Regions from separate parts of the Cobetia sp. 4B genome, predicted to be linked through region 2. Evidence: predicted binding sites of a transcription regulator. Region 2 holds the regulator's gene; each other region holds the start of a gene.
What was found. Region 2 encodes LexA, which represses DNA repair genes until DNA is damaged. Its sites were predicted from a motif close to TACTGTNTANNTANACAGTA; they were not measured.

Region 1: the regulator LexA is predicted to act here: its motif matches at 6,897-6,916, upstream of umuD (translesion error-prone DNA polymerase V autoproteolytic subunit).
Region 3: the regulator LexA is predicted to act here: its motif matches at 4,094-4,113, upstream of recA (recombinase RecA).

The regions. Positions count from the first base shown of each region.
Region 1 is NZ_CP059843.1:1,786,792-1,797,081, reverse strand. It holds gene H2O77_RS07660 (LysR family transcriptional regulator) at 1-468, shown strand, start outside; gene H2O77_RS07655 (LysR family transcriptional regulator) at 644-1,606, opposite strand; gene H2O77_RS07650 (aspartate aminotransferase family protein) at 1,806-3,155, shown strand; gene H2O77_RS07645 (CoA-acylating methylmalonate-semialdehyde dehydrogenase) at 3,298-4,788, shown strand; gene H2O77_RS07640 (putative quinol monooxygenase) at 5,015-5,326, shown strand; gene H2O77_RS07635 (glutamate carboxypeptidase) at 5,439-6,647, opposite strand; gene umuD (translesion error-prone DNA polymerase V autoproteolytic subunit) at 6,936-7,397, shown strand; gene H2O77_RS07625 (Y-family DNA polymerase) at 7,406-8,680, shown strand; gene H2O77_RS07620 (NAD(P)H-dependent oxidoreductase) at 8,926-9,510, shown strand; gene H2O77_RS07615 (helix-turn-helix transcriptional regulator) at 9,657-10,290, opposite strand, start outside.
Region 2 is NZ_CP059843.1:992,300-1,002,589, reverse strand. It holds gene H2O77_RS04265 (mechanosensitive ion channel family protein) at 1-38, opposite strand, end outside; gene nagZ (beta-N-acetylhexosaminidase) at 87-1,232, opposite strand; gene H2O77_RS04255 (L,D-transpeptidase) at 1,492-2,034, opposite strand; gene H2O77_RS04250 (TetR/AcrR family transcriptional regulator) at 2,034-2,711, opposite strand; gene lexA (transcriptional repressor LexA) at 3,320-3,949, shown strand; gene H2O77_RS04240 (hypothetical protein) at 4,096-4,335, opposite strand; gene H2O77_RS04235 (DUF6586 family protein) at 4,588-5,067, opposite strand; gene topA (type I DNA topoisomerase) at 5,067-7,709, opposite strand; gene pyk (pyruvate kinase) at 8,482-9,951, shown strand; gene H2O77_RS04220 (methylglyoxal synthase) at 10,031-10,290, shown strand, end outside.
Region 3 is NZ_CP059843.1:3,825,479-3,835,768, reverse strand. It holds gene fdxA (ferredoxin FdxA) at 126-449, opposite strand; gene mutS (DNA mismatch repair protein MutS) at 729-3,308, opposite strand; gene H2O77_RS15695 (CinA family protein) at 3,523-4,011, shown strand; gene recA (recombinase RecA) at 4,227-5,294, shown strand; gene H2O77_RS15685 (regulatory protein RecX) at 5,527-6,111, shown strand; gene alaS (alanine--tRNA ligase) at 6,354-8,957, shown strand; gene H2O77_RS15675 (aspartate kinase) at 9,067-10,290, shown strand, end outside.

The DNA.
Region 1 (10,290 bases), 790 kb from region 2:
ACCATCATGGACAGTACGCTGCGCGTGCGGCATCTGGGCCAGAAACGCCGCCTGCTATGCGCCTCCCCCGCCTATCTGGCGCAGCATCCTGCGCCGCTGACGCCGGTGGACCTCAAGCACCACAACTGCCTGGTGATGCGCTTCGGCAAGAGCCTCGACAACGAGTGGCGCTTCGGCAGCCACAAGGTGCCGCAGATCGTCACCGTCAGTGGCAACCGGATCGCCAATGACGGCGAACTGGTGCGCCAGTGGTGCCTGGAAGGGTTGGGCATCGCCCTGAAATCGGAAGTCGATGTGAAGGAGGATCTGCGTGCGGGTCGCCTGATCGAACTGCTGCCGGAACATGCCGCGCCGCCCTCGCCGCTGCAGCTGCTGTTTCCGCCGGCGCGCGCCCAACCTCGTCGCGTGCAGGCATTTGCCCAGCACCTGGTCGAGACCTTCAGCGAATCACTATCGCATCCGCAATAGCCTGAAACGCAAAAGCCCCCGGCAACCAAAGGCTGCGGGGGGAGCTTTCATCATCCGGCACCCTACACTAGCCACCGTCTCCTTAAGAGCGTATAGCTGCTTCCACCCGCCAGCTGGGCGACTTCTCTGACCCCGACACGCTTGGACTTGTTCGTAGCTTACTCTCCCTCGCCGACTACACTCTTCGAGCTGGTTTCGCTTGGCGCAGGGTATCCAGCTCCTTCAGATAACGCTCCAGCACCAGATTGGGTGGGCGGCTCTTGCGCGTGATGGCGCTGTAATAGGTGACATAGGAGTTGGCCACCGGGCTGAGCGCCTGCATCTGGCCATCGCGCACCCAGCGCTCGGCATAGTGGGTGGGCAGATAGCCGAGATAGCGCCCGGAAAGCACCAGGAAGGCGATGCCCTCGCGGTCAGTCGCGGAGGCGGCGGCCTTGAGCGGCTCATGCAGCGCCTTGATCGCAGGCGTCTGGGCGTAGGCCGGCAGCACCGCATCATGCTGGCGAATCTCTTCCTCGCCCACCGGACGTCCCCGCGCGAGGGTATCGCCCGCGCGGGGTTCACGAAACAGCACATGGCCCCGTGCGCAGTAAAGGCAGGAGGTTTCCTCGTAGAGCGAGCGATACTCGAGCCCCGGCAGCGTCTTGAGCGTCGGGATCACCCCGGTATGCAGACGGCCATCCAGCACGGCGCGCTCGATCTCGTTGGGGGGAATCATGCGGATGTTGATCATCACCTCCGGGCCGTGACCCTTCAGCGCACTCAGCGCATCCGTGATGTGCATCTCGGGCATGGTGACCAGATTGTCGGTGATGCCGATGTTCAGCTCACCCTTGAGCCAGGCATGCAGACCATTGATGCGTGTGCGAAAGCCCTCTGCCGCCGCCAGCATCTGCATCGCGGCCTCGTGGACTTCCCGCCCCTCATTGGTGAGAGCAAACCCGCTGCGCCCGCGCTGACAGAGCTTGAGGCCCAGCCGCGTCTCCAGGTCACTCATCGCCATGCTGATGGCGGAGCGACTGATGTTGAGCTCGATCTCGGCCGCTGAGAAGCCACCACACTCCACCACCTTGCGAAAGATACGCAGCAGACGCAGGTCGGTATCGCCGAGCTGCCCCCGCATGACCTCGCCTCGCATAGGCCCGCGCCTCCTGTTATTGAACGGTTCCGCGACAGACGGCGCCTGACTGCGCCGAGATGGCGTAGCGAACGCCAGCGGAAAGTTAAGTAAATGCTTTCCTGAAGGTAAAGACAATGGCATTTATCTTACCAAAAGGACTTCCTAATCTAGTTGGACAGGAGCCGAGAACCAACAACAACACTCTGTGGGAGACATCATGACCGCCTTCGATACATCCCCTTCCGCCCAGGCAGGCTTGAGCCAGGAGCAGCTCGATGCCTACTGGATGCCCTACACGGCCAACCGCCAGTTCAAGCAGGACCCGCGCATCATCACCAAGGCGCAGGGGGCCTACTTCACGGACTCCCAGGGCCGTCAGATCTTCGATGGCCTGTCGGGTCTCTGGACCTGCGGTGCCGGCCATTGCCGCCCGGAAATCGCCGAGGCGGTCAGTGCGCAGCTGCGCGAGCTGGATTACGCGCCCGCCTTCCAGTACGGCCATCCCAAGGCCTTCGAGCTGGCGCATCGCATCAAGACGCTGATGCCTGAGGGGCTGGATCACGTCTTCTTCACCGGCTCCGGCTCCGAGAGTGCCGACACCTCACTGAAAATCGCGCGTGCCTACTGGCGCAAGAAAGGCAAGCCGACCAAGACCAAGCTGATCGGACGCAGCAAGGGCTATCACGGCGTCAACTTCGGGGGCTTCAGTGTCGGTGGCATCGGGGCCAACCGCTCGCTCTACGGTCAGGGGGTCGATGCCGATCACCTGCCGCATACCCTGCTCAAGGAAAATGTCTTCACGCCCGGCATGCCCAGGACCGGTGCCGAGCGCGCCGATGAGCTGCTGGAGCTGATCGCGCTGCATGATGCCTCCAATATCGCCGCCGTCATCGTCGAGCCGATGGCAGGCTCCGCCGGCGTGCTGCCACCGCCAGTAGGCTATCTCAAGCGCCTTCGCGAGATATGCGACCAGCACGACATCCTGTTGATCTTCGATGAGGTCATCACCGGCTTCGGACGCATGGGCGCCATGAGTGGCGCCGAGGAATTCGGGGTCACGCCGGACATCCTCAACGTCGCCAAGCAGATCACCAATGGCGCGGTGCCGATGGGCGCCGTGGTCGTCAAGGGCGACATCTACCAGACCTTCATGGACAACGGCGGCCCCGACTACATGATGGAGATTCCCCACGGCTACACCTACTCCGGTCACCCGGTGGCGTGTGCCGCGGCGCTGGCAGCCCTCGACGTGCTCGAGAACGACCAGCTCATCTCCCGTGTCCGCGAGCTGAGTCCGGTGTTCGAGAAGAAGCTGCACGAGCTCAAGGGCACGCGCTACATCAGCGACATCCGCAACTACGGTCTGGCCGGTGCCCTGCAGGTCGAGGCCTATCCCGGCGAGCCGGCGCGGCGCCCGTATGAGATTGCCATGCACTGCTGGAAGGCCGGTTTCTATGTCCGTTACGGCGGCGACACCATCCAGCTGGGCCTGCCGTTCATCACCGAACACGACGAGCTGGACCGTCTGATCAATGCCCTCGGCGATGCCTTCGCCGCCCAGGACTGACGCTCGAAGCTCAAGGCTGACGGTCGACGCTCAAGGCTGACCATCGACGTTCAAGACTGACCATCAACATTCAGAACTGACGATCAACACCACTTCATTCATCGCCATTCATTTCACAAGTCATCTCAGGGAGACCCACCCAATGAAGACGCTCGGACACCTCATCAACGGCAACATCGATCACAGCGAAGGCCGTACCCAGGACATCTTCAATCCCTCCACCGGCGAAGTCGGCGGTCAGGTGCGCCTGGCCAGCAAGGCGACGGTCGAGGAAGCCATCGCGGCCGCCGAGGCCGCCTTCCCGGAGTGGCGCAACACGCCGCCGATCAAGCGCGCCCGAGTGATGTTCCGCTTCAAGCAGCTGCTGGAAGAACATGCCGACGAGATCGCCCGCCTGATCGGTCAGGAGCACGGCAAGATCTGTCACGATGCGCTGGGCGAATTGCAGCGCGGCATCGAGAATGTCGAATATGCCTGCAGCGCCCCGGAACTGCTCAAGGGCGAGCACAGCCGCAATACCGGCCCGGGCATCGATTCCTGGAGTGAATTCCAGCCGCTGGGCGTGGTTGCCGGCATCACGCCGTTCAACTTCCCGGCCATGGTGCCGCTGTGGATGTACCCGATGGCGATCGCCTGCGGCAATACCTTCGTCCTCAAGCCCTCCGAGCGCGACCCGACCTCCACGCTGTTCATCGCCGAGCTGCTGATGGAGGCCGGTCTGCCGGCCGGCGTCATGAATGTCGTCAATGGCGACAAGGAAGCCGTCGATACGCTGCTGGACGACCCGCGCATTCAGGCGGTCAGCTTCGTCGGCTCCACCCCGATCGCTGAATACATCTACAGCCGCGCCGCAGCCAACGGCAAACGCTGTCAGGCCCTCGGTGGCGCCAAGAACCACGCCATCGTGATGCCGGACGCCGACATGGAATACGTGGCCAACTCACTGAATGGCGCCGCCTTCGGCTCCTCCGGTGAGCGCTGCATGGCACTGTCCGTCGCGGTGGCCGTGGGCGATGACGCCGCCGACAAGCTGATCGCGCAGATGAAGCAGCAGATGGAAGGCCTCAAGGTCGGCATCTACAGCGACAAGGGCAATGATTTCGGCCCGCTGATCACCGCGGCCCATCGTGACAAGGTGGTCGGCTACATCGACAGCGCCGAGCAGCAAGGCGCGACGGTGGTGGTCGATGGCCGCAATCCGCAGGTCGAAGGCGGCGAGAACGGCTTCTTCGTCGGCGGCACCCTGATCGATGGCGTCACCCCGGAGATGACCTGCTACCAGGAAGAGATCTTCGGCCCGGTGCTGCTGGTCGTGCGCGCCGATTCGATGGAAGCCGCCATGCAGCTGATCAATGATCACGAATACGGCAACGGCACCTGCATCTACACCCGTGATGGCGAAGCCGCCCGCTACTTCAGTGATCACATCCAGGTCGGCATGGTCGGCATCAACGTGCCGCTGCCGGTACCGGTTGCCTATCACAGCTTCGGCGGCTGGAAGCGCTCGCTGTTCGGCGATCTGTCCGCCTACGGCCCGGATGCGGTGCGCTTCTACACTCGCCGCAAGACCATCACCCAGCGCTGGCCTTCCGCCGGTCTGCGTGAAGGCGCCCAGTTCGCCTTCCCGTCCTGATCCATCGCCTTCGCTTTCTGATCCATCACGAACGCGGATCATCGTCTGATGACAACTGCGCCGGACAGCCCTGCTGTCCGGCGCTTTCATGTGCTAATCATGCAGGGTCATGCCGGCAGTCAGCCCCTGCCCCTTGCAGTGGCCAGAAACGGCTCCACATAGTCAGGACATCTCATCACGAGAATCCCGACAACATCGGCGGTCAGCACCGTCACAAGGAGCCAAGATGATCTGGGTAATCGCCACCGTTACCGCCAAGGAAGGCCACGTTCAGGATGTCTTCAATGAACTCTGCGCCGTCGCGCCCACCGTGCGCGAGGAAGATGGCTGCCACGCCTACCACCCGTGCCTGGACTCCGAACGCGCCGCCGACAAGGACAACGACCCACGCCCCGACACCATCACCGTGGTGGAAGCCTGGGAATCCCACGATGCGCTGCAGGCCCACCGTGAGACCGAACACATGCAGCGCTTCCGCGACAACGCCGGTGACTGGATCGCCGATGGCGATATCCGCATCCTGAGCCCGGCGGGCTGATAGACAGAACAGCATTGGGAAAGACCCAAAAAAGCCCGACCTCCAGGAGGCCGGGCTTTTTTATCGGGCTTGCTGTCATGACGGCATATCATTTACCGCTACAACCCCGGTTTCACTCCTGCGGCTGATCCTCGGACAATTGCATGATCATGCGCGTCGTCAGGTAAAGGCGTGGCACGACGCTATCGACCAGCACGAACTCCTGATCGCTGTGATAGCCGCCGCCGACGAGACCCAGGGATTCGAGCACTGCCGGTTTATCGGAATCTGCATGATAGGCGTAGGCTGCATCGGTGCCGCCACCGATCTCGACCGCTTGCAGTGTCTGCCCCAACTCTTGATAGATCTTCTGGGCCTGCTCGGCCAGCTGCTGACTCTGCGGATTGTCAGGCAGCGGCGGACGCCCCTTCTCGAGGTGGAACTCCACTTCGGTATCATCGATCAACTGGTTCTTCGTGATGGCCTGCGCTTCTTCCAGGACACGCTGATACTCGCTGCTATCGAAGTAGCGCATATCACCTTCCGCCCTGGCATGCTCCGGAATCACGTTGCGCTTGACGCCGCCCTCGACGATCGTCCAGTTGAGCGTCGTCTCCTTGTCCGCATCATCAAGCTCATTCAACTGCAGCAGCTGATGAGACAGCTCCATGATGGCGTTGCGCCCTTCCTCTGGTGCGCCACCGGCATGGGAGGCACGGCCCTTCACCTCGAGAAACGCATAGTTGATGCCCTTGGTGACGACGGTGACGGCATCAACTCCCGGGTCAGCGAAGGTAGGCTCGAATACCAGCACGGCATCCTGATCTGCCGATAGCTCATGAATCAGGTCATGCGAGCCAGGCGAGCCCTTCTCCTCATCAGGATTGAAGACAACCGTCACCTGGCCATAGTCATCAAACCCGAGCGACTTCAGCGCCTCGAGACTGTGCAGAATAACGGCTGCGCCACCCTTGGCATCGCCCACGCCCGGGCCATAGGCACGCCCATCCTCGATACGGAAGGCACGCTCCGTGGCGGCGCCTTCATCGAAGACGGTGTCGTAGTGAATCATCAACATTATCTTGCGACTGCCATCTCCCTGCAGGCGACCGACAATCGTATTGCCGCCATAGGTCTTGGCAGGGTGCGTTTCCACCTGTGCGCCAAGCGCTTCGAGATGCTGGGTCAGCATTGCCTCAACGTCATTCAAGCCTTCACGGTAGCCCGTTCCCGAATCCAAGTTGACCAGTGATTCCAGCGTCTCCAGCAGAGGTGCTCGCTGTTGCTCGACGGCATCCTGCACATCCTGATAGTCCGCCGCTTGCGCACTGGCACTGCACATACCGCATGCCAAACCCACCGCCAACATCGGAAGCCGCATTTTCCACCTCTAATATTTTTATATAAGGAATAACGAAGGTAAGGCGGATATCAGGCAAACGCAAACGCGAGGCCTACCGGGAAATTTTTTCTGCTAGCAGCTTTACCTGCCGTCCACCATTGAACACAGGTGCACTTCATCTGATCTGCGTCTCGTGAATGTGCAGCACTCGCAGGGATTATCGGTTGCCTGAGGGCTTCTCAGCGCCGATACTGTATATGAATACAGTATCGAAAGGAGACCCCACCCATGACCGTATCTGCCGCTCAACCGTCCCACGCCTCGCTGGCTCGCCCTCATCCAGCGCCGGAGCCCTGTGCGCTGCCGCACCCTCACATCACGGGGCGCGCTGGCATTTCCGGCTTCCCCTCGCCGGCCGAGGATTACGCGGGGCGCACGCTGGACCTCAACGAGCGGCTGATCAAGCGCCCGGCAGCGACCTTCTTCATGACGGTGGCGGGTGACAGCATGGAAGGCTTCGGCATCTATGAGGGTGACACCCTGGTGGTAGACCGCTCCATCGATGCCCGCCCCGGGCATATCGTGGTGGCACTGGTCGAGGGTGAGGTGGTGGTCAAGCGTTATGAGCTGATCGGTCAGCGCCCCTATCTGAGCTCCGGCAATGCTCTGTATCCGCCGGTCGCGATCTTCGACCTCGAATGCCAGGTCTGGGGGGTGGTGCGTTCCGTCATCCACGAATACGCGGTATGAAGACGCCGATGATCGGACTGGTCGACTGCAACAACTTCTACGCCAGCTGCGAGCGAGTGTTCGACCCGCGCCTGGAGGGCCGCCCTGTCGGCGTGATGTCCAACAATGACGGCTGCGTGATCGCGCGCTCCAACGAACTCAAGGCGCTGGGCGTGGAGATGGGCACCCCCGCCTTCCAGCTACAGTCACTCGTCCGTGAGGGGCGCATCCACCTGCTCTCCTCCAACTATGAGCTGTATGGCGACATGTCGGCGCGCGTGCGTGAGGTGCTGGAGGAATATTCCGCCGGGGTCGAGCCCTACTCCATCGATGAGATGTTCGTGCGTTTCGATGGCTTTGATCGCAACTCGATGCTGACATTGAGCCGCACCCTGCACCGTAATGTCCGCAAGTTCACCGGCATTCCCGTATGTGTCGGGGTCGCGCCAACTCGAACGCTGGCCAAGTTGGCCAATCGCGCTGCCAAGAAACGTCCGGAATTCGGCGGTGTCTGCGTGCTGGAACCCGATGAAGTCGGCACCCAGCGCCTGCTGGCCGATACGCCACTGGGCGATGTCTGGGGCGTGGGCCGACGATTGGTCGAACGCCTGGCACTGCAAGGCCTGCACACTGCTTGGGACCTGCGCTGCGCCGACCCGCGCGCCATCGGCCAGCGGTATTCCGTGGTTCTGGAACGCACCGCGCGCGAACTGCAAGGCACGCCCTGCTTCGAGATGAATGATGCCGATGACGCTCGCCAGCGCATCATGACCTCGCGCTCCTTCGGGCGCATGACCGGTGACTTGAATGAACTCAGGGACGCCATCCGCCAACATGCCCAGCGCGGCGCCGAGAAGCTGCGCCATCAAGGCAGCCTGACACGCGCCGTGCTGGTCTTCCTCAAGAGCAATCGCCACCGACCCGACCTGCCGCAATACTCACCCAGCACCATCGTCGAGCTGCCCGCCCCCACCAATGACAGCCGCGAGATACTCGCCGCCGCGCAACAGGCGCTGGAGCATATCTACCTGCGCGGTTATCGCTTCATGAAGGCTGGCGTGATGCTGCTCGACCTCATCGACCAGCCACGCGAGCAACTCTCGTTGCTCGACGACGAAGCGGATATCGCCAGGCGTGAACGCAGTCAGCAGCTGATGGCGACACTGGACGCCATGAATCAGAAGATGGGCCGCGGCACCGTGCGTCTGGGCGTCGCACGCCCCGACGCCGCCTGGCAACTGCGCTGCGCCCACCGCAGCGCCCGCTACACCACCAACTGGCAGGAATTGAAGCGGTTGCGTTAGTGGACTTGGCCGAAAGCTCTGAGCGCAATTCCGAGTGCCCCAACCATCAGCAATACAATCCCTTTCCTCGGCGCTCATACCGCAGAAGGCATGAAGGGAGTGAATGCGTAGATATCGCGCGCAACCTGATCGGATTGTTGCACCCACAGCAAAGGTGTTTTACGCCAGCGCCGCTTTATCAATGACTTGCGAACACTCATGCTGTGCGCCATTGCTGAAAAGCCAACAGTTGTGGAGTACCCGGCATGAAGATTCTACTGATCAACGGCGGCAAGGCCTTTGCCCATTCCAATGGCGAGCTGAACGCGACGCTGCATGAGCTGGCGCGCGGTGAGCTGGCCGAGCTGGGTCATGAAGTGCGTGAAACCGTCATCGAGGAAGGCTTCGAGGCCAAGGCGGAAATCGAGAAGCAGCTGTGGGCGGACCTGATCATCTATCAGACCCCAGGTTGGTGGATGGGTCTGCCGTGGACCGTGAAGAAGTATCTCGATGACATCCTGACTGAGGGCCACGGCTCTCTATATGCCAGCGATGGGCGTCATCGCACCAGTCCGACCCAGGGCTATGGCACTGGCGGCTTGATGCAGGGCCGCCAGTACATGCTGTCACTGACCTGGAATGCGCCACTTGAGGCCTTTGATGAAGAAGGCAACTTCTTCGAGGGCAAGGGCATCGATGGCGTCTACTTCCCGGTGCACAAGGCGATGGAATTCCTCGGCATGACGGCCTTGCCGACCTACCTGGCCACTGATGTAATCAAGAATCCTGACCTGGCAGCCTACACCCAGGCCTACCGCACGCACCTGCGCGAGCACGTCGGCCGCGCCTGAAGGCTCGGGGCGTCATACAGTCTGAGCTGATGACGCCTCTCCCAAGCTCTCGAATACACGAAAGGCTGCCCATGGGCAGCCTTTCGTCGTTGAGTAGCCGTCATTCAGCCATCAAGTAGCGATAATCCGGCGCTCGAGGAAACCTATCAAGGCCCGACCTGGCTCAGTGCCCCGCTCTGGCGAGAGACGAGCGAGACGTGATCCAGAAACAGGCGGAACATCTGGGCCTGGCTCGAAACGGCCAGACGCTGATAGATATGCTTGCGATGTACCTTGACGGTGCCATCGCTGATTGCGAGTTCACGCGCGGCAGATTTGGTGGAGTGTCCGGCCAGCAACAACTTGACGATGTCCTGCTCACGCTGCGTCAGAAGACCATCACCAAAGCTATCGAAGGCGGCCTCTACCGGCTCATGATGCTCCAGGCGATCCACGAAACTGACGCCCTGCCACTTCCAATACTCGCGCGCGAGGGGCTCGATGATCGGTTGCAGGTTCTTGAGCGCCAGCAGTGATTTTCGAGTCAGCGGCAGAGAGGTCTCATGCAATCCCAGCGAAAACACCATCACGATGTCGCCGGGCAGTTGTATGAAGATGCCAATTTCATCCTTGAGTCCCAACGCGCCGTAATAATGCTTGTAGTACTCACTGTCTTCGAAGCAATCAGGCGCCAGCTCACTCAGGCGGTAGACGCCGGGACGACAGCTTTGCTGGGTCGAGGTATAGAAGGGATCCAATATGTAGGCATCGCCAATATAACGTTCTACCCCCTGCTGCCGA
Region 2 (10,290 bases):
TTGTCGGCAGCAGCCTCGGTGGCGGATTGCTCAGCCATGGGGATTCCTTGCCAGTCTTCGACTCGAAAGAGGCACCGCGTGCCTGATTATTGCGCGCTACCGGACTCAGAGGCCGACCGTGCGTCAGACGCCTCGGCAGCGCCTAGCGTGCCCGAGGGCATGGCAGCCTGCTGTGATGCCTGACTGGCCGCCATCGATTCGAGGCGCGCGTGGGTGCGCCGCCAGCGCGCCAGCCCCACCAGACCATCAAGCGTCGGGCGAGCTCGCGCATAGCGCAGCCGCGCCTGGCGCTTGCCACGGTGGCGCTGCTCATCGTCATCGAGGCTGTCGAGCACTTCGCGCGCGGCAACCGGGTCATTGCAGACCAGCGCCATGTCACAGCCGGCGTCCAGCGCCAGGCGCGCACGCTCTGCCGGGCCGCCTTCCGCGACGGCCGCCGCCATGCCGAGGTCATCGGAGAAGATGGCGCCCTTGAAGCCGAACTCTTCGCGCAGCAGGCCCAACCAGCTGGGCGAGAAGCCCGCGGGGCGTGCATCGAAATCCGGATAGATCACATGCGCCGGCATCACGCCGCCCAGACGCTCGGCGAGGGCCGCGAAGGGCTTGAGGTCATGCTCGCGCAGCTCGCGGAACGGCCGCGGATCGACCACGCGCTCCAGATGGGTATCTGCCGAGATGCCACCATGCCCCGGGTAGTGCTTGCCGACGGCGGACATGCCCGCTTCCTGCAGCCCGTCGATGAAGGCGCCGCCCACCGCGATGACGTCTTCCGGCGTGGCGCCGAAGCTGCGATCGCCAATGATGGTCGAGCCCGCCACATCGATATCGAGTACCGGCGCAAAGGTGATATCACAGCCGATGGCTGCCATTTCCATGCCCAGCAACCAGCCGGCATCGCGCGCCAGCCCCAGACCCACGGCCTGGGCGTCTTCGCCGCAACCATCACAGTCACGCCCGAGACAGCACTGTGCCAGGCTGCGCATCGATGGCAGGCGTGTCACGCCCTCGCGCAGACGCTGGACGCGCCCGCCTTCCTGATCGATGGCGATCAGCAGGTGGGGATTGACGCTGCGAATCTCGCGGCTCAGCTCCAGCACCTGCTCGGGAGAGGCGCAGTTGCGCGCAAACAGGATGACGCCCCCGACGGCAGGGCGTGCCAGCAGTTCACGTTCGTCGCGGGCGAGGGTCAGCCCCGCAACATCGACCATTACGGAGCCCAGTGGCTGTGTCATGTCATCCTTCCTGTCCATGGCCTGCGGCAGTGATGTCCCGTGAAGAGAGGAATCACGACCGCCAGGACTTCATGTCTTGTACGGGGCTCGGCAGCCTGGAAGAAACGTGATGAATCAGGCTGCCAGCGCGAGGAAAGGCGCAATTCTAGCCGACTGAACCCCCATCGAACAGTCGCGGCCAGCTGCGCCCCGGCAAGGGGCTGTCACGCAGATTCCTGTGACAGCTCATGGAGGGTATCAGACTCGGATACCAACGCCTTCAGGCATGCAGCAGCACCGGAGTGCCGGGCACAGCCTCGGCAAAGAGTCGCAGCAGGTCGTCATCACGCAAGCGAATGCAGCCGTGGGACGCCACTACCCCCATGGGCTCCGTGCTGGGCGTGCCATGAAAATAGATGTAGCGACGCAGGCTATCGACCCGCTCGCCGCGGGCATTGCGACCACGATTGACGCCGGGCTCGCGGCCGCTGAGCCACAGAATGCGCGTCAGGATCCAGTCACGCTCAGGATGCTCTAAGGCAAGCTCGGGCGTGAACACCTCGCCCGTGAAGCGCCGGCCGCGATAGACGGCGCCACACGGATTGCCCGCCCCGATGGCGGCACGAATCACATGCCAGCCGGTTGGCGTGCAACCGCTGCCGTCGAGCTCGCCGATACCGTTGAGGCCGCTGGAGATCGCGCAGGCGTGCACCAGCGCGTCAGGGTCAGCCGCGGGGGGCGGCGTATCACGACTGCCACTCGGCGCGTCACTACGTATCTCAAGGCTCTGGCGCGAGAGGTCCACCGCTACCCAGCAGGCCATCAGCTGGCCGCCTGGGTGACCGCCTCACCATCCCCGAGCGAGGCCGGCAGCGGCGCTGCCATTGCCGCGACCACCACCGGACGCATGTGCTGGATCAGCTCGCGCACCGTGGTGTGATGGCCGTACTCGGCCTCCTCGATATCGCGCAGCGCATCCAGGCCCGAGAAGGTGAAGATCACGCTGCCGAGCATGAAGTGCAGACGCCAGAAGCGCTCGTTGTCCGGCAGATTAGGCGTCGCCAGCTTCAGAAGCTCGGCGAAGCGGCTGAAGACCGTGCCGTAATGCTCGCGGATATAGCGTCGCATGTGGCCCTGCCCCTGGGTATAGGCCAGCCCGAGCAGGCGCATGAAGGTACGCAGGCTGTTGCGCTCGGCCGGCACCTCCAGCACGGTACGCGCCATCACCTCCAGCAGGACCTCCAGCGGCACCTGACGCCCGGCGTATTGCTGCTCGACGCTGTCGAGTGCCGCGTGGAAACGCTCACTGAAAGGGTCGAGATAGCGCGCGAAGACCGCCTGGATCAGCGATTTCTTGGAGCCGAAGTGGTAGTTCACCGCCGCCAGATTGACCTTGGCCTTGCTGGTGATGTTGCGCAGTGAGGTCTCGGCGAAGCCGCGCTCGGCGAACAGCACCTCGGCAGTATCGAGGATGCGGGTAACGGTATCGGTCTGGGCCATGGGCGGAACCCTTGTCAGGTAGAAAAGGACTGGAGTCGTAGGTCACGGCGCAAGCCCCGCGCGGCGACTCTCTCATGAGGTGGTGCAGGTTCACCGCAAGGCGCGTTCGATCATGGCACCCGTGAGCACCGCCATCGGCGAACATTCGTTTGAAACACCTTGATTCTAGCGCGCCATGCCATGACTGACAATTCTCTCGCGTTTCAAACGCCAGAGGTTTAGCCAAGCCTGATATTCCCTCAACGCTGACCGAGCCGATTCAAGGGCTCGTCATGCTCGGTGACTGACCACCCCGCCAGAGCCAGGCCGGGTTCATCTCCAGGCATTCATCTCCAGGCATTCATCTCCAGGCATTCATCTCCAGGCATTCATCTCCAGGCATTCATCTCTAGGCATTCACCTCCAGACATTCCCTTCAAGAAAGAATGCCTCGGATATCGGCAGGAAAAGTCGCCAGACAGCGATATCCCGGCGACTACCTGCCCTTTGAGGCCACCACGCAAGCCACGATGCCTTGCATGACCGCCATGACTGGATACAATGACAGTTGTATGGATGCACACCCCGTGCCGTCAGCTCAAGATGCCGCCCAGGCCAAAGGCAATGCCATGACCCAGCCGCTTACTCCGCGCCAGCAGGATGTCTTCGACTTCATCATCAAGACCATCAAGTCCTCTGGCTACCCGCCGACGCGGGCCGAAATCGCCCAGGCGCTGGGCTTCCGCTCGCCGAATGCCGCCGAGGAGCATCTGCGTGCCCTCAAGCGCAAGGGCGCCATCGAGATGGTGCCGGGCACCTCACGCGGCATTCGCGTGCCGTCGCTGGCTGACGTCGACGACAGCGCCAACGATGGCCTGCCGGTGATCGGGGAAGTGGCCGCCGGCAGCCCGATTCTTGCCAGCGAGCATATCGACCGTCATTGTCCGCTACCGAGCGACTACTTCTCGCCGGCTGCCGACTACCTGCTGCGTGTGCGCGGCGTGTCGATGAAGGACGTGGGGATTCTGGAAGGCGACCTGTTGGCCGTGCACCGCACCACCAGCGTGCGTGACGGCCAGATCGTGGTGGCACGTCTGGGGGATGAGGTCACCGTCAAGCGCTTCCGCCGTGACGGGCACTACGTGTGGCTGGAAGCCGAGAACGAGGACTTCTCGCCGATCAAGGTCGACCTGCGCACGGACAGCCTGGAGATCGAAGGTCTCGGGGTGGGCGTCATCCGCGATGGCGGCCTGCACTGAGGCTTTGACCAGCAGCGCTTTGAGCAACGAGCTATGCCCAGCAGCACCTTTCTCGCAGAGCTCTGAGCAACAGAAAAGCCGCACGCATTGCACAAAAAAACCCGCCTCGAGGCGGGTTTTTTTGTGCGCGAAGCGCGAGCGATGAATCAGTGCACGATGCCTTCTGACTGCTCGTCCTCGTCTTCTTCGCCATCCCAGAGGCGAGTCCGGGTGATGGCGTGGTCGATCATCTCACGCGCGACCTCGAAACGATTGTCACGCAGCAGATCGGCGGCCTCGTCCGAAATGCGAATGCTGAGCAGCGGCTCACCTTCGCTTTCCGCGGCGCGCAGAATCACTTCACCATCTTCCATTTGCACAATTTCAAGTACGGCGGGATCGGACACGTCATTCCTCCTGCACGGCATCTCGCGAGATACCGGCGTCGTTGTAATCGTCAGCGCGACGGCTGGCAAGCCCGGCACCGCGTTGCCATCAGCGACGCAGAAAAAAGTACGACCACAGCCAGAGCCATGGTCGTACCGGAGAATGCAGGGCTTGCCACAATGCGATCAGTCTAGCACCCGTGAAGGCGAAACGTCACCCGATTGCCATGCGCCAGTCATCACCAGCGTGCAGCACCAGATCAACGCCTTGACCTACCACTCGACACTCGACTCGCGCAGCTGCGGCAGCAGCGCCTTGAATGCCGTGATGGCGGCGCTGAGACGCTCGGCCAGCGAGGCGCGCGAGGCTGCCGCGATGATCAGACCATCACCACGCGAACGCGATTCCTCGCGGCGAGCGACGCCGCCCTCTTCATGCAGGCGGGTCACATCCGCGACCAGCTCAGACAACCAGCTGTCGGGGCGCTCCAGCAGGCTGCGCAGCTGCTCGACCTCGGCGATGGGCGTCGGCGGCGACGCCAGGCGCTCGCGCCAGCTACCCTGCGGCCAGCGCGCCGTCACGGCACATTCTTCCAGCAATGACGCCAGCGCCAGCTCCAGCAGGGCGAGCGCGCCCTCTTCACCGGCCATGCGACGCGCCACGGCATGCTCATCGTCGCCAGAGGCTGCTGACTGGGCCAGCAGCAACTCGGCCTGATACAGCAGCTGATTGGTACGGGCACGCTGGCTCATCAGCTCTTGGCTCCCTTGCGCTTGTCCTCGACGACCCAGCGGCCGTTGTCGTAGGTCGCCTTCCAACCGGTCGCCTTGCCTTCCTCATCGGTCATGACGTACTGAGCCTTGACCTTGCGCGAGAAGCGAATCTGCGCCGGACGTCCGTCCGGGTCCTGATCCGGGGCCTCGAGAATGAAGTGATACTTCTCCGGCAGCTCGTCGGCATGCGCCTTGAGCTCCTTGACCAGCGGCGGACGCGTCTCGCGATTCTTGGGGAACTGACTGGCCGCCAGGAACAGGCCACTGGCGCCATCGCGCAGCACGTAGTGGTCCTCGACCTTGACGCAGGCAAGTTCCGGCATCGGAATCGGGTCCATCTTCGGCGGCGCCACTTCACCGGACTTGAGCAGCTTGCGGGTGTTCTTGCAATTCTCGTTGGTGCAGCCGAAGTACTTGCCGAAACGCCCGGTCTTGAGCTGCATGTCGGAGCCGCACTTGTCGCACTCGATCACCGGGCCATCGTAGCCCTTGATGCGGAACTGACCTTCCTCGACCTCGTGGCCGACACAGTCCGGGCTATTGCCGCAGACGTGCAGCTTGCGCTGCTCATCGATCAGGTAGCTGTCCATCGCGGTGGCGCAGATCGGGCAGCGACGCTTGGCGCGCAGCGCATCCGTCTCGGCATCTTCACCGGCATCGGCCGCCACGGCTTCATCGCCCGGCAGCAGATCGATGGTGGTCTTGCAGCGCTCCTTGGGTGGCAGGTTGTAGCCGGAACAGCCCAGGAAGACCCCGGTAGAGGCGGTACGAATCTGCATCTCACGGCCACAGGTCGGGCAGGCGATGTCCGTCGGCACCGGCTGGTTGGGACGCATGCCCTCTTCGGACTGGGCGTGGTCCAGCTCGGCCTTGAACTCGGCGTAGAAGGTGTCCAGCAGCTCGCGCCAGTTGCGCCCGCCATTGGCCACCTCATCGAGATAGTCTTCCATGCGCGCCGTGAAGCCGAAGTCCATCAGGTCCTTGAAGGACTCGCTGAGGCGATCGGTAACGATGTCGCCCAGCTTCTCGGCATAGAAGCGACGGTTTTCCAGCGCCACGTAGCCACGGTCCTGGATGGTGGAGATGATGGCGGCATAGGTGGACGGACGACCGATACCGCGCTTCTCCAGCTCCTTGACCAGGCTGGCCTCGGTGTAACGCGCCGTGGGCTTGGTGAAGTGCTGCAGCGGCTGCAGCTCGACCAGGTCCAGCTTCTCGCCGATGGCGAGGTCCGGAAGCGACTGGTCCTCTTCCTTCTTGCCCATCGGCTTCATGACACGCGTGTAGCCGTCGAACTTGAGCACACGGCCCTTGGCGCGCAGCTCGTAGCCATCCACTTCGATGGTCAGCGTGGAGGACAGGTATTCGGCCGGCAGCATCTGACAGGCGACGAACTGACGCCAGATCAGCTCATACAGACGCTCGGCGTCACGCTCCATGCCGGCGAGATCGGTGGCGCGGCGCGACACTTCGGAAGGACGAATCGCTTCGTGCGCTTCCTGGGCGCCTTCCTTGCTGGAGTAGACGTTGGCCGCTTCCGGCAGGTAGTTGCTGCCGTATTCTTCGCTGATGAAGTCGCGCGCCGTGGCGACCGCGTCCGCCGACAGATTGGTCGAGTCGGTACGCATGTAGGTGATGTAACCCGCCTCGTAGAGACGCTGGGCCATCATCATGGTCTTCTTGACCGAGAAGCCGAGACGACCACTGGCCGCCTGCTGCAGGGTCGAGGTGATGAACGGCGCGTTCGGCTTGGAGCGCGTCGGCTTGTCTTCACGATTGGTGATCGCGAGCTTGGCCGTGCGCAGCGCCGCGATGCGGTCCATCGTCTCCTTCTCGCTGGTCGGACGGAAGGCCTTGCCATCCTGACGCGCCAGCTCGAAACGGATCGCTTCACCACTGGCGGCGGCCAGCTCAGCGTGGACATCCCAGAACTCTTCGGGGATGAAGGCGCGGATCTCGCGCTCACGCTCGACGATCAGACGCACGGCAACCGACTGCACACGCCCGGCGGACAGGCCACGAGCGACCTTGGCCCACAGCAGCGGCGAGACCATGAAGCCGACGACGCGATCCAGATAGCGGCGTGCCTGCTGGGCATGCACGCGGTCCATCTTCAGCTCGCCCGGCTCATCGAAGGCCGCCGTGATCGCCTTCTTGGTGATCTCGTTGAACACTACGCGCTTGTAACGCGAATCGTCGCCACCGATGGTCTCGCGCAGGTGCCAGGCGATCGCCTCACCTTCGCGGTCCAGATCCGTCGCGAGATAGATGGTGTCGGCTTTCTCGGCCAGACGCGTCAGCTCGGAAACGACCTTTTCCTTGCCGGGCAGGATCTCGTAATGCGCCTCCCAGCCATTCTCCGGGTCGACCCCCATGCGGCGGATCAACTGGGTCTTGGCCTTCTGCGCCTTGTGAGCCGCCTTGACCTCGGGCGACATCTTGCGAGTCTCCGCCGCCTGACGGGCACGTTCCTTGGGGTCGGTGGCCTGCTTGCCGCTACCGCTGGTCGGCAGGTCGCGGATGTGCCCGACACTCGACTTCACCACGAAGTCGTTGCCGAGATACTTGTTGATGGTCTTGGCCTTGGCGGGCGACTCGACGATCACCAGTGACTTGCCCATGGTTGCTCGCATCTCCTGGCCGGCGCTGATTGCGCCGGCGAATGACTCGTCGCGCTGGGTTTTGTCCCAGCCGAAAAATGCGCCTACCCTACCCCAGCATTTCAGCGCTGACCAGCAATGTTGAGACTGACGCCTCGACAGGGCGGCTCGACAGGTCGCCTCTGCGCCAGCCTCGAGACATGCCCTGCCACCCGCCATGTCAGCATGCGGCTTGCGCCGAATGACATCGACAGCCGTCAGGCATGTGGTCGTGGCAATCCGGCATCCGAGCCGGGTTTGAGCATAGGTCATCAGCGCATGGCAGCGGTCAACGGGCCCGATACACGGGGCCGGTGCACGGTCTGCGCTGGGCCGATGAGCGGAAATTTCGCTCAGCAGGGTATTGCCACTATATAGGTAGCACTGGAATGGCTGTCAGTGAAAGCCAGCCGGCGGACATTGGCGTGACGGGGCGGTCACCACGACGTTGCCGCAGAGAACATGCGACGCCTGGCCGTCAGGCGTCGAAATGACGGGCCGCGCCCGCATGGCGTAGCGCGGCATACCCTCACGCCCCAGCAGACGTCCGCGTACCCGCGACAACGTATTCGCAACAATCGCTCGGCATACTTCACGTCACCCCTTGCAGTCCCGATCGTGATCACGAGAATGAACAACGACAGCCGACGATACTCGACAGGCTCCCTTTCAGCCTTCAATGTAGTAAAATGACAACAACCTGGTTTGCGTTTTCAGCCAGTCCATCACGCCAGTGTTCAAGGAGTATGCTTTCATGCCGCACGCGTTCAACGGCCCGATCCGCCGCACCAAGATTGTCGCCACTCTCGGCCCTGCCAGTGACAAGCCGGGTGTGCTCGACGCGATGATTCGTGCCGGAGTCGATGTGGTACGCCTCAACTTCTCCCACGGTAGCCCCGAAGATCACCGCATGCGCGCCGAGGCCGTACGTCAGGCTGCCGCCGCACAGGGCCGCAGCGTCGCCGTACTGGGCGACCTGCAGGGTCCGAAGATCCGCATCGCGCGCTTCAAGGATACCGCCGTCAAGCTGAGCGAAGGCCAGCCGTTCATCCTCGATATCGGCCTGGGCCGTGATGAAGGTACCGTCGAGCGTGTCGGCTGTGACTACCAGGAACTGGCCGATGACGTGGTCGCGGGCGACGTGCTGCTGCTCGACGATGGCCGTGTGGTACTTGAGGTCAATGAGCTCAAGGGCAACGAGATCCACACCACCGTCAAGGTCGGCGGCAAGCTGTCCAACAACAAGGGCATCAACAAGCAAGGCGGCGGCCTGTCTGCCGAAGCCCTGACCGACAAGGACAAGGCTGACCTGAAGACCGCCATCGATATCGGCGTCGACTATCTGGCCGTGTCCTTCCCGCGCAGCGGCGCCGACATGCAGCTGGCCCGTGAACTGCTGGGCGAGGAAGGTCGTGACATCGGCCTGATCGCCAAGGTCGAACGCGCCGAAGCCGTGGCCGACGACGCCGTGCTGGATGGCATCATCCTCGCCAGTGAAGGCGTGATGGTGGCGCGTGGCGATCTGGGCGTCGAGATTGGCGATGCTCAGCTGATCGGCGTGCAGAAGCGCATGATCCGCCGCGCGCGCAGCCTCAACCGCGTGGTCATCACGGCCACCCAGATGATGGAATCCATGATCAGCGCGCCGCTGCCGACCCGCGCCGAAGTCTTCGACGTCGCCAATGCCGTGCTCGACGGCACCGACGCCGTGATGCTGTCGGCCGAGACCGCCGCCGGCGACTTCCCGGTCGAGACCATCGAGACCATGGATCGCGTCTGCCTGGGCGCCGAACGTGAGCGTGCCGCGCAGGAATCCCAGCACCGCATCCACGAAGGCTTCAGCAAGACCGATGAGACCATCGCGCTGTCCGCGATGTATGCCGCCAACCACCTGACCGGTGTCGTGGCCATCGTGTGCATGACGGAATCCGGCTATACCCCGCTGATCGCCTCGCGCATCCGCTCCGGTCTGCCCATCGTCGGCCTGGCGCAGGACCAGAAGACCCAGCGTCGCATGGCCCTCTACCGCGGTGTGGTGTCACTGCCCTTCGATTCCAGCGAATTGCCGGCGGCGGAAATCAATCGTCGCGCCATCGCGGAGCTGGAAGCCCGTGGCATCGCGACTCGCGGTGACCTGGTGATCCTGACCCGTGGCGACCAGATGAACGCACATGGCGGCACCAACACCATGAAGATCGTCACTGTCGGCAGCACCATCGACTGATCGGCCTCGCTGGCCTCCCGCCCCGGGCCTTTCGAGGCGGGAGGCCAGCGACATTGCCCCATCCTCAGGAGGTCAGGGAATGAGCGAACAACGACCCAAGCGCCAGGCACGGCGCACCCTGCCAGCACGCAAGCGCATTGCGCTGGTGGCGCACGATGGCAAGAAGGATGAAATGCTGGCGTGGGCCAATCGCTGGCGCGATGAGCTGTCCCGCCACCAGCTGCTGGGCACGGGCACGACTGCCCGCCGCATCAGCAAGGAGCTGGGCCTCGAGGTCGAGAGCCTGCTGAGCGGCCCGCTGGGCGGTGATCAGCAGATCGGCGCGCGCATCGCCGAAGG
Region 3 (10,290 bases), 1.5 Mb from region 2:
GTATCAGAGACAGAAACGGCAGCGGCTCCCGAGGGAATCGCTGCCGTTTCTGTCGTGAGAGCCGGGCTTGCCCGGTCAGGGCGGGCAAGCCACTTGCCACGTGAGATGCGGTTTGCTTGAGGGGCTTACTGCTCCAGATACTCAAGCTTGCCATCGACACCATCCCACTTCTCGGCGTCTTCCATGGCGTCCTTCTTCTCGCTGATGTTCGGCCAGACTTCGGCCAGATCGGCATTCAGCTCGATGAATTCCTTCTGGTTCTCCGGTACTTCATCTTCGGAGAAGATGGCTTCGGCGGGGCATTCCGGCTCACACAGCGCGCAGTCAATGCACTCATCCGGGTTGATCACCAGGAAGTTCGGGCCTTCGTAGAAGCAATCCACCGGGCAGACTTCCACGCAGTCGGTGTATTTGCAGCGAATGCAGTTCTCGGTGACGATGAATGCCATGCAGGTCTCCTGACGCGGATTGGCGTCTCTCTCGTAGGTCGTGGTCCAGGCGCCCACCATGTGTCGTCTCGGCGACATCATGGCCTTCAGGTTATAAGCGGCGCAGATGTTATAAGGCGTTATTCTAGTGGCGCTCTGCCGCCCCCGCAATCAGCAGGGGCGGATCGTTTTGGAATGGTGCTATGCCCGAAGGTTGCTGTCGAGCCTTGCCGCTCATTCTCGGGCCTTGCCACTCATTCTCGGGCCAGGCGCGCCAACGCTGGCTCGGTGTGACGGCGCTCAGCGCTGACGGTGCCATTCGTAGATCAGCTCCAGCGCTCGCTTGGGGCTCAGATCATCCGGGTCAAGACCATTGAGGGCCTCGACGACCGGATGCGGCGGTGCCGCGAACAGGTCATTCTGCTGCGGTACCGGCTGGCCCAGCGCATCCTCGCGTGCCACCTGCGGACGATCGACTTCCTGCTGCTCCAGGCTGGTCAGCTTCTCGCGTGCCCGCAGGATGACGCTCTGCGGCACCCCGGCCAGCTGGGCCACCTGCAGGCCATAGCTCTGGCTGGCAGGGCCTTCCTCGACGCGGTGCATGAAGACGATGCCATCGCCGTGCTCAGCGGCCGTCAGGTGCACGTTGGCGACGGCATCGGCATGCTCGGGCAGCGCCGTCATCTCGAAGTAATGGGTCGCGAACAGGGTGAAGGCACGCGTGCGCGCCAGATGCTCGGCGCTGGCCCATGCCAGTGACAGACCATCGAAGGTCGAGGTGCCGCGGCCGATTTCATCCATCAACACCAGGCTCTCGTCAGTGGCGTTGTGCAGGATGCTGGCGGTCTCGGTCATCTCGACCATGAAGGTCGAGCGTCCGCCGGCCAGGTCATCCGATGAGCCGATGCGCGTGAAGATGCGGTCCAGCGGGCCGATGCAGGCGCGCGATGCCGGCACGAAGCTGCCGGTATGTGCGAGTAGAGCGATCAGTGCCGTCTGGCGCATGTAGGTGGATTTACCGCCCATGTTGGGGCCGGTGATCACCAGCATGCGCCGCGCATCATCGAAGCGCACATCGTTGGGAACGAAGGGATGATCGCTGACATGTTCGACCACCGGGTGGCGTCCGCCTTCGATATCGATGCCCGGGGTCTCGCTGAGTTCGGGGCGCACGAAATCGAGCGCGGCGGCGCGATCGGCAAAGGCGGTCAGCACATCCAGTGACGCCAGCGCGCGGGCCGTCTGCTGCAGGCCATCCAGTTCGGTATTCAGATCATCCAGCAGGTGCTCATACAACAGCTTCTCGCGCGCCAGTGACTTGGACTTGGCGGACAGCGCCTTGTCCTCGAATTCCTTGAGCTCGGGGATGATGAAACGCTCGGCATTCTTGAGGGTCTGGCGACGGATGTATTCCGGCGGGGCCTCGGCCGATTGCGAGCGCGGCAGCTCGATGAAGTAGCCGTGCACGCGGTTGTAGCCGACCTTGAGGTTGCTCAGGCCGGTGCGCTCGCGCTCGCGGGTCTCTAGTGCGACCAGATACTGGCCGGCGTTCTCGGACAGGCCGCGATACTCGTCCAGCTCATCGTCGTAGCCATCGGCGATCACGCCACCATCGCGCAGCACCACCGGCGGATTCTCGACCAGCGCCTCGCTGAGCATCGCGGAAAGTGCCGGGAACAGGCGGATGGCATCGCGCAGGTCATCGATGGCGCTGCCTTTCTCGACGCTGGCGAGCACGGCGCGCAGCTCGGGCAGGGTGTTGAGGCCATCGCGCAGGCGTGCCATGTCACGGGGGCGAGCGCTGCGCAGCGCGACACGGGCGAGGATACGCTCCACATCGCCGATGCGCTTGAGCAGACCTTGCAGTTCGAAGGGATAGTCGCCATCCAGCAGACGTTGCACTGCCGCCTGGCGCTGGCCGATCTGGAGCTGATCGCGCAGCGGGCGGTTGAGCCAGCGCTTGAGCAGGCGTGAGCCCATCGCGGTCGCGGTGACATCCAGCACGCTGGCCAGCGTGTTGTCGCTGGTGCCGCCCAGGTTGGTATCGATCTCGAGGTTGCGACGGCTGGCGGCATCGATCACCACCGAGTCATCGCGGCTCTCGACGGCCAGCGCGGTCACGTGGGGCAGGCCGGTGCGCTGGGTGTCGCGAGCGTAGTCGAGCAAGGCGCCGGCTGCCGTGACGGCGCGCGTCAGGTGGCTGCAGCCGAAGCCGTTGAGGTCCTGGACGCCGAACTGATCGCACAGCAGGCGCAAGGCTGTCTCGTGATCGAAGTGCCAATCGCTCTGACGGGTCAGGCCCGGACGCGAGGACAGGCTGGCGGGGAGGGTACGGCTTTCGCCGACCATGACTTCGGCAGGCGACAGACGTTGGATCTCGGCCAGCAGCTCATCATCACCATTGACCTCGAGCACGCTGAAGCGACCGGAGGAGAGCTCGAGAGCGGCCAGGCCCCAGGTCTCGCCATCACGGTGCAGCGCCACCAGCAGGTTGTCGCGGCTGGCATCCAGCAGCGCCTCATCATGCAGTGTCCCCGGGGTGACGATACGCACGACCTTGCGCTCGACAGGCCCCTTGCTGGTCGCCGGGTCACCGATCTGCTCGCAGATGGCCACCGATTCGCCCATCTTGACCAGGCGTGCCAGATAGCCTTCGGCGCTGTGATAGGGCACCCCTGCCATGGGAATCGGTGAGCCGCCGGAGCTGCCGCGCGCCGTCAACGTGATATCGAGAAGTTGTGCTGCGCGCTTGGCGTCCTCATGAAACAGTTCATAGAAGTCGCCCATGCGATAGAACAGCAGCACGCCGGGGTGCTCGCGTTTGATCTTCATGTACTGCGTCATCATCGGCGTCATCTGGGGCGCGCTGTTCTTGGCCATGGCCATGGACTTCCTTGACTGCACTGCAATGGGAAAAAGCACACATGCGAGAGCACGGCATGCGGGATGCGCGATATTCTACGGACTGGCGCGGCCGGCTCCAATGCCTGTGATGTCTCATGCTCGCTGCCCTTTTCACCCGATGACCTCCACAAGGAGAAAGTTCGTGAGCCAATTGACTGGTACGACCCCTGAGGCTGCGTGCGCGAATGCCCTGGCTGAGCAGTTGCAGGCGCTGGCGGTCGCGCGCGGGGTGCGCGTCACCACCGCCGAGTCGTGCACCGGAGGCGGGGTGAGCGCGGCGATCACGGCGATTGCCGGCAGCTCCAGCTATTTCGATGCGGGCTACGTGACCTATTCCAATGCCACCAAGCAGCGCCTGTTGGGGGTCAGTGAGGCATCGCTTGAAGAGTTCGGTGCCGTCTCCGAGGCAGTCGTGTGCGAGATGGTGCGGGGCGCCTGTCGCGAAAGCGGCGCTGAGCTGGGGGTGGCGATCAGCGGTGTGGCCGGCCCCGGCGGGGGAAGTGACGAGAAGCCCGTCGGCACCGTATGGCTGGCGTGGGGGAGTGAGGCCCGCCAGCAGGCACGCTGCTGTCACTTTCCCGGCGACCGGCAGGCCGTGCGCGACGCCGCGGTGCGGGAGGCATTGCAGGGCTTGATCGAACGCGTGGAGGCCTTGCAGATCGGCACCGAACACGCGTGAGCCCGATGCAAGCCCCGCGTTGAGGGTGCTGCCTGAAAAAGCGCATCACCGGACTGGCAGAGTGACGCAACTTGCGGCATTATACTGTCCATGTATACAGGGTTTTGCCACGACACCTCAGCCGCTAGTCTGACGGTGTCTGCTCAGCTCTCAGTGACAGAATTCTCTATTCCAGGTGGCAGCCCGTGTGGCTCCGCCGTTCGACAGGAGGCCACATGGCAAAGGACGACAATCGTACCAAGGCGCTGAACGCGGCGCTGTCCCAGATCGAGCGCCAGTTCGGCAAGGGCGCCGTCATGCGCATGGGCGATGCCCCGCGTGTGGCCATCCCGTCGGTTTCCACCGGTTCTCTGGGGCTGGATATCGCACTCGGCATCGGCGGCCTGCCCTTCGGGCGCGTGGTCGAGATCTATGGCCCGGAATCCTCGGGCAAGACGACACTGACCCTCTCGGTCATCGCCCAGGCGCAGAAGCAGGGCAAGGTCTGTGCCTTCATCGATGCCGAGCACGCACTGGATCCGTCCTACGCCGAGAAGCTGGGCGTCAATCTGGACGAGATGCTGGTCTCCCAGCCGGACACCGGTGAGCAGGCGCTCGAGATCGTCGACATGCTGGTACGCTCCGGCGGTGTTGACGTCATCATCGTCGACTCCGTGGCGGCACTGACGCCGCGTGCCGAGATCGAAGGCGAGATGGGCGACTCCCACGTCGGCCTGCAGGCGCGTCTGATGTCCCAGGCACTGCGCAAGGTGACCGGTCACATCAAGAACGCCAACTGCATGGTGGTGTTCATCAACCAGATCCGCATGAAGATCGGCGTGATGTTCGGTAGCCCCGAAACCACGACTGGCGGTAACGCACTGAAGTTCTACTCCAGTGTGCGTCTGGATATCCGTCGTACCGGTTCCGTGAAGTCCGGTGATGAAGTCACCGGTAACGAGACCCGCGTCAAGGTCGTCAAGAACAAGGTCGCGCCGCCGTTCCGTCAGGCCGAGTTCCAGATTCTCTACGGCAAGGGCATCTATCACGCCGGTGAGGTGATCGACCTGGGCGTGCAGTGTGGTCTGGTCGGCAAGTCAGGCGCCTGGTACAGCTATCAGGGCAGCAAGATCGGTCAGGGCAAGGCCAATTCCGCCCAGTACCTGGAAGACAATCCCGCCATCATGGAGGAGATTGAAACCCAGATCCGTGCCCAGTTGCTGGCAGCGCCGGAAGCCAAGGAAGAGCCGAAAGAGACCGCGGCCGCCGAGAGTGAAGACGACCTGGATATCGATCTCGATTGAGGTTCGTCCAGAAGAAAGAGCAAGAGCGCCAGCCGCCAGGCTGGCGTCATCGCACCGTGTCGTTTTCGACCCGGTGAGATGATCCCAAGGCGCCCGCCCCGATGACTCGGAGGCGGGCGCCTTGCGTTCACGTCCATCGATGTCCTTCTGCTCAACCCCGGGGAGCATGACCATGCACGATGACAGCGCTGAAATGGGTGGGCCTGAGTATCAACCGCTCGACTCAGGCGCGATGACGCCGCAACGGCGTGCGCGCAATGATGCCATCGCGCGCCTGGCGCGCCGCGAGCATAGCCGCCGCGAGCTGCACGACTATCTCAAGGAGCGTGACTACCTGCGGGCGGTCAGCAATGACGAGTTGGCAGAGCGGCAAGCCGCGGGCGAGGAGGGTGCACAGGCGGCCTTGAGTCGCGATGAGGTCGAGCTGCTGATCGAGGAGGTGCTGGAGCGCATGGTCGAGGAGGGCCTGCAATCCGATGAGCGCTTTGCCGCCAGCTTCCTGCGGACGCGAGTGCTGCGCGGGCAGGGGCCGAGGCGTATCCAGCAGGAGCTGCGCCAGCGTGGTATCGATAGCGAGACGCTCAATGCCGTGATGCGTGCCGCCAGTGACCCGACGCCGGATGCCTTCGGTCATGTCGAGGCGGTGGATTTCTTCGAACTGGCGCGCGAGACGCTGGCCAGGCGCTTTTCCGGCCCCGGCGAGGGGCACAAGGAGCGCGCGCGGCGCGAGCGCTTTCTGCTCCAGCGCGGCTTCGACTATGAGCAGCTGCGCTATGCCATGGAGTCCGCCTGGAGTGATGAGGGCGAAGAAGGCTAGCTGGCGGGCGACTGTTTGGCTCTCATGACGCGCAAACCGGCGCTTCAAGACATTTCCCCCCCTTTAGCTTGCGCGAACAGGCGTTATACTAGGTCGTCTTGCGACGGCACGGGGCAGGCGCCTTCTTTCATGCTTTTCATTGCACCTCCATGCATACCCACATGGATGAATATGCAGAAACCATGCGGAAGTCATGCAGAAGACCCCCGGAGCGTCTTTACGCACATCGCTACGGAACCTCTATGAAAAGCGCAGAAATCAGAAACGCCTTCCTGACCTATTTCGAGAAGCAGGGCCATACCATCGTTCCCACCAGCTCCCTGGTGCCGAACAACGACCCGACTCTGCTGTTCACCAACGCCGGCATGGTGCCCTTCAAGGATGTCTTCCTGGGCCGTGATCCGCGTGGCTACAGCCGTGCAACCTCCGCGCAGCGCTGCGTGCGCGCCGGTGGCAAGCACAATGACCTGGACAACGTCGGCTATACCGCCCGTCACCACACCTTCTTCGAGATGCTGGGCAACTTCAGCTTCGGCGACTACTTCAAGCGCGAAGCCATCCAGTTCGCCTGGAAGTTTCTGACCGAAGAACTCGGCCTGCCGAAGGAGAAGCTGTGGGTCACCGTGCACGTCAGCGATGACGAAGCCCGTGACATCTGGTTCAACGAGGTCGGCATCGATCAGAACCGCTTCTCGCGTCTCGACGAGGACAACTTCTGGCAGATGGGCGACACCGGCCCGTGCGGCCCGTCCTCCGAAATCTTCTATGACCACGGCGAAGACGTCGCCGGTGGCCCGCCGGGCAGCCCGGACGAGGATGGCGATCGCTACATCGAGATCTGGAACCTTGTCTTCATGCAGTTCGACCGTGATGCCGAGGGCACGCTGCACCCGCTGCCCAAGCCGTCCATCGATACCGGCATGGGCCTGGAGCGTGTCGCGGCCGTGATGCAGGGCGTGCACTCCAACTACGAAATCGACCTGTTCCAGAATCTGCTGGCCGCCGCTGCCGAGATCATCGGTCACGACAACATCGCCACGCCGTCACTGCGCGTGGTGGCTGACCACATCCGCTCGTGTGCCTTCCTGATCGCCGATGGCGTGCTGCCGTCCAACGAAGGCCGTGGCTACGTGCTGCGCCGCATCATCCGTCGCGCCGTGCGTCACGGTCACAAGCTGGGGGCGCGTGGCAGCTTCTTCTACAAGCTGGTCGCGGCTCTGGACAGCGAGATGGGCGATGCCTATCCGGAACTGCGCGCCGCACGCGAGCAGATCGAACGTGTGCTGCTCAAGGAAGAGGAGCAGTTCGCGCGTACGCTGGAACATGGCATGAAGCTTCTGGAAGAAGCCATCGCTGGTCTCGAGGGCAATACCCTCGACGGCGAGACCATCTTCAAGCTCTACGACACCTACGGCTTCCCCTATGACCTGACCGCCGACATCTGCCGCGAGCGCGAGCTGATCCTCGATGAGACAGGTTTCCAGGCGGCCCTGGAAGCACAGCGTGATCGCGCCCGTGCCGCCAGCAACTTCGGCGGCGACTACTCCGCCAACCTGGTGCTGGAAGGCGAGACCGTCTTCACCGGTTACGACCAGCTGGAAGGGGAAGCCACCGTCACCTCGCTGTTCGACGCCGAAGGCAATGCCGTCGAGCAGCTCGAGGTGGACACCAAGGGCATCGTGGTACTCGATACCACCCCGTTCTACGGCGAGTCAGGTGGCCAGGCCGGTGACACCGGTTATCTGCATCTGGATGGCGGCCGCTTCCAGGTCAGCGATACCCAGAAGCAGACCGGCCATCACCTGCACCACGGTGTGCTGATCGAAGGCGCTCTCAAGGTCGGTGACAAGGTGCGTCCGCAGGTCGATGCCGAGCTGCGCGCGGCTTCCGTGCGCAACCACTCCGCCACGCACCTGCTGCACGAAGCGCTGCGTCTGGTGCTGGGCGAGCACGTTCAGCAGAAGGGCTCGCTGGTCACGGCCGAGCGTCTGCGCTTCGACTTCAGCCACTTTGAGGCGATGACGGCCGAGCAGCTGTCCGAGGTCGAGCGCATCGTCAACGCGCAGATCCTGGCCAACGCCGAGACCACCATCGAGTTCATGAGTCTCGATGAGGCCAAGGCGCGCGGCGCAGCGGCACTCTTCGATGCCAAGTATGGTGAGGAAGTCCGCGTGCTGACCATCGGTCAGGATGCCTTCTCCATCGAGCTGTGCGGCGGGACTCACGTCAAGCGCAGCGGCGACATCGGCCAGATGCACATTCTCGCCGAGACCGGCATCGCGTCCGGCGTGCGTCGTATCGAGGCCATCACCGGTCGCGCCGCGCGTGACTTCCTGCTCGCGCAGGAAGCGACTCTGGCTCGCCTCGGTGAGCGCCTCAAGGCCAAGCCGGAGCAGGTCGAAGAGCGCGTCGGCAGCCTGTTAGAGCGCAATCGCGGCCTCGAGAAGGAGCTTGAACGCCTCAAGGCCAAGCTGGCGTCCGCTTCGGCCAGCGACATGCTCAGCGACATCGCGAATGTCCAGGGCATCAAGGTGCTGGCCAAGCAGGTCGAAGGCGTCTCCGGCAAGGAGCTGCGCGGCCTGATGGATGATCTCAAGTCCAAGCTCGGCTCCGGCATCCTGGTGCTCGGCGTCGCGGACGGTGACAAGGTCAGCCTGATCGCCGGTGTCACCGACGACCTGACCTCGCGCGTCAAGGCGGGTGACCTGGTGCGCCACGTGGCCGAGCAGGTCGGTGGCAAGGGTGGCGGTCGTGCTGACATGGCCCAGGCCGGTGGCAGTGACGCCGCCTCGCTTCCGGGCGCACTGGCCGGTGTGCCATCATGGGTAGACGCCCAGCTGGGCTGACAGTACAAGATGAAGGCCGGGCTCCTCTTGGGGAGACCCGGCCTCTTTTTGGGCTCACATGAGCTTCATGTGGGGACAACGCAAACGGACACGGATAACGGAAACGCACATGGCGCTATACGTTCAGAAGTTCGGAGGCACTTCGGTCGGCTCGGTGGAGCGGATCAAGGCCGTCGCCGAGAAGGTCAAGCGATTCCGCGATGAAGGCCATCAGATTGTCGTGGTCGTCTCTGCCATGAGTGGCGAGACCAACCGACTGATCGGTCTCGCCAGCGAGATCAATGATGACCCGACACCGCGCGAGATGGACATGCTGGTCTCCACTGGCGAGCAGGTCACCATTTCCCTGCTGGCCATGGCGCTGCAGAAGATCGGCGTCGACGCGACCTCCTACACAGGGGCGCAGGTGGGAATCCGCACCGATAGCGCGCACACCAAGGCGCGTATCCAGCACATCGATACCGATGACCTGCGTGAAGACCTCGACGATGGCAAGGTGGTCGTGGTGGCAGGCTTCCAGGGTGTCGATGAAGAGGGCAACATCACGACGCTGGGTCGTGGTGGCTCTGACACCACCGGTGTCGCCCTAGCTGCCGCACTGAAGGCGGATGAGTGCCAGATCTATACCGATGTCGATGGTGTCTATACCACTGACCCGCGCGTGTGCTCCAAGGCACGTCGTCTGGAAACGGTGACCGTCGAGGAAATGCTGGAAATGGCGAGCCTGGGCTCCAAGATCCTGCAGATCCGTTCGGTGGAATTCGCCGGCAAGTACAATGTTCCCCTGCGTGTGCTGTCTTCCTTCGAGGATGGCCCGGGTACCCTGATCGTCGCTGAGGAAGAAGACAACATGGAAGAACCGCTGATCTCCGGCATCGCCTTCAATGTCAACGAAGCCAAGCTGACTCTGCTCAACACGCCGGATATCCCGGGTGTCGCTTCCAAGATTCTGGGCCCGATCGCCGATTCCAACATCGAAATCGACATGATCGTCCAGAACGTCTCTCCGGACGGCAATACCACTGACTTCTCCTTCACCGTCGCCAAGACCGACTTCAAGGCGACCCAGCGCATCCTGACCGAGACGGTGATTCCGTCCGTCGGTGGTGGCGAGATGCGCGGTGATGACAACATCGCCAAGGTCTCGCTGGTCGGTGTCGGCATGCGTTCTCACGCGGGTGTCGCCTCCAAGATGTTCCGCGTACTGGCGGAAGAAGGCATCAATATCCGCATGGTCTCCACTTCAGAGATCAAGATTTCCGTCCTGATCGACGAGAAATTCATGGAGCTGGCGGTTCGCTCCCTGCATACCGCTTTCGGGCTGGATGCAGAA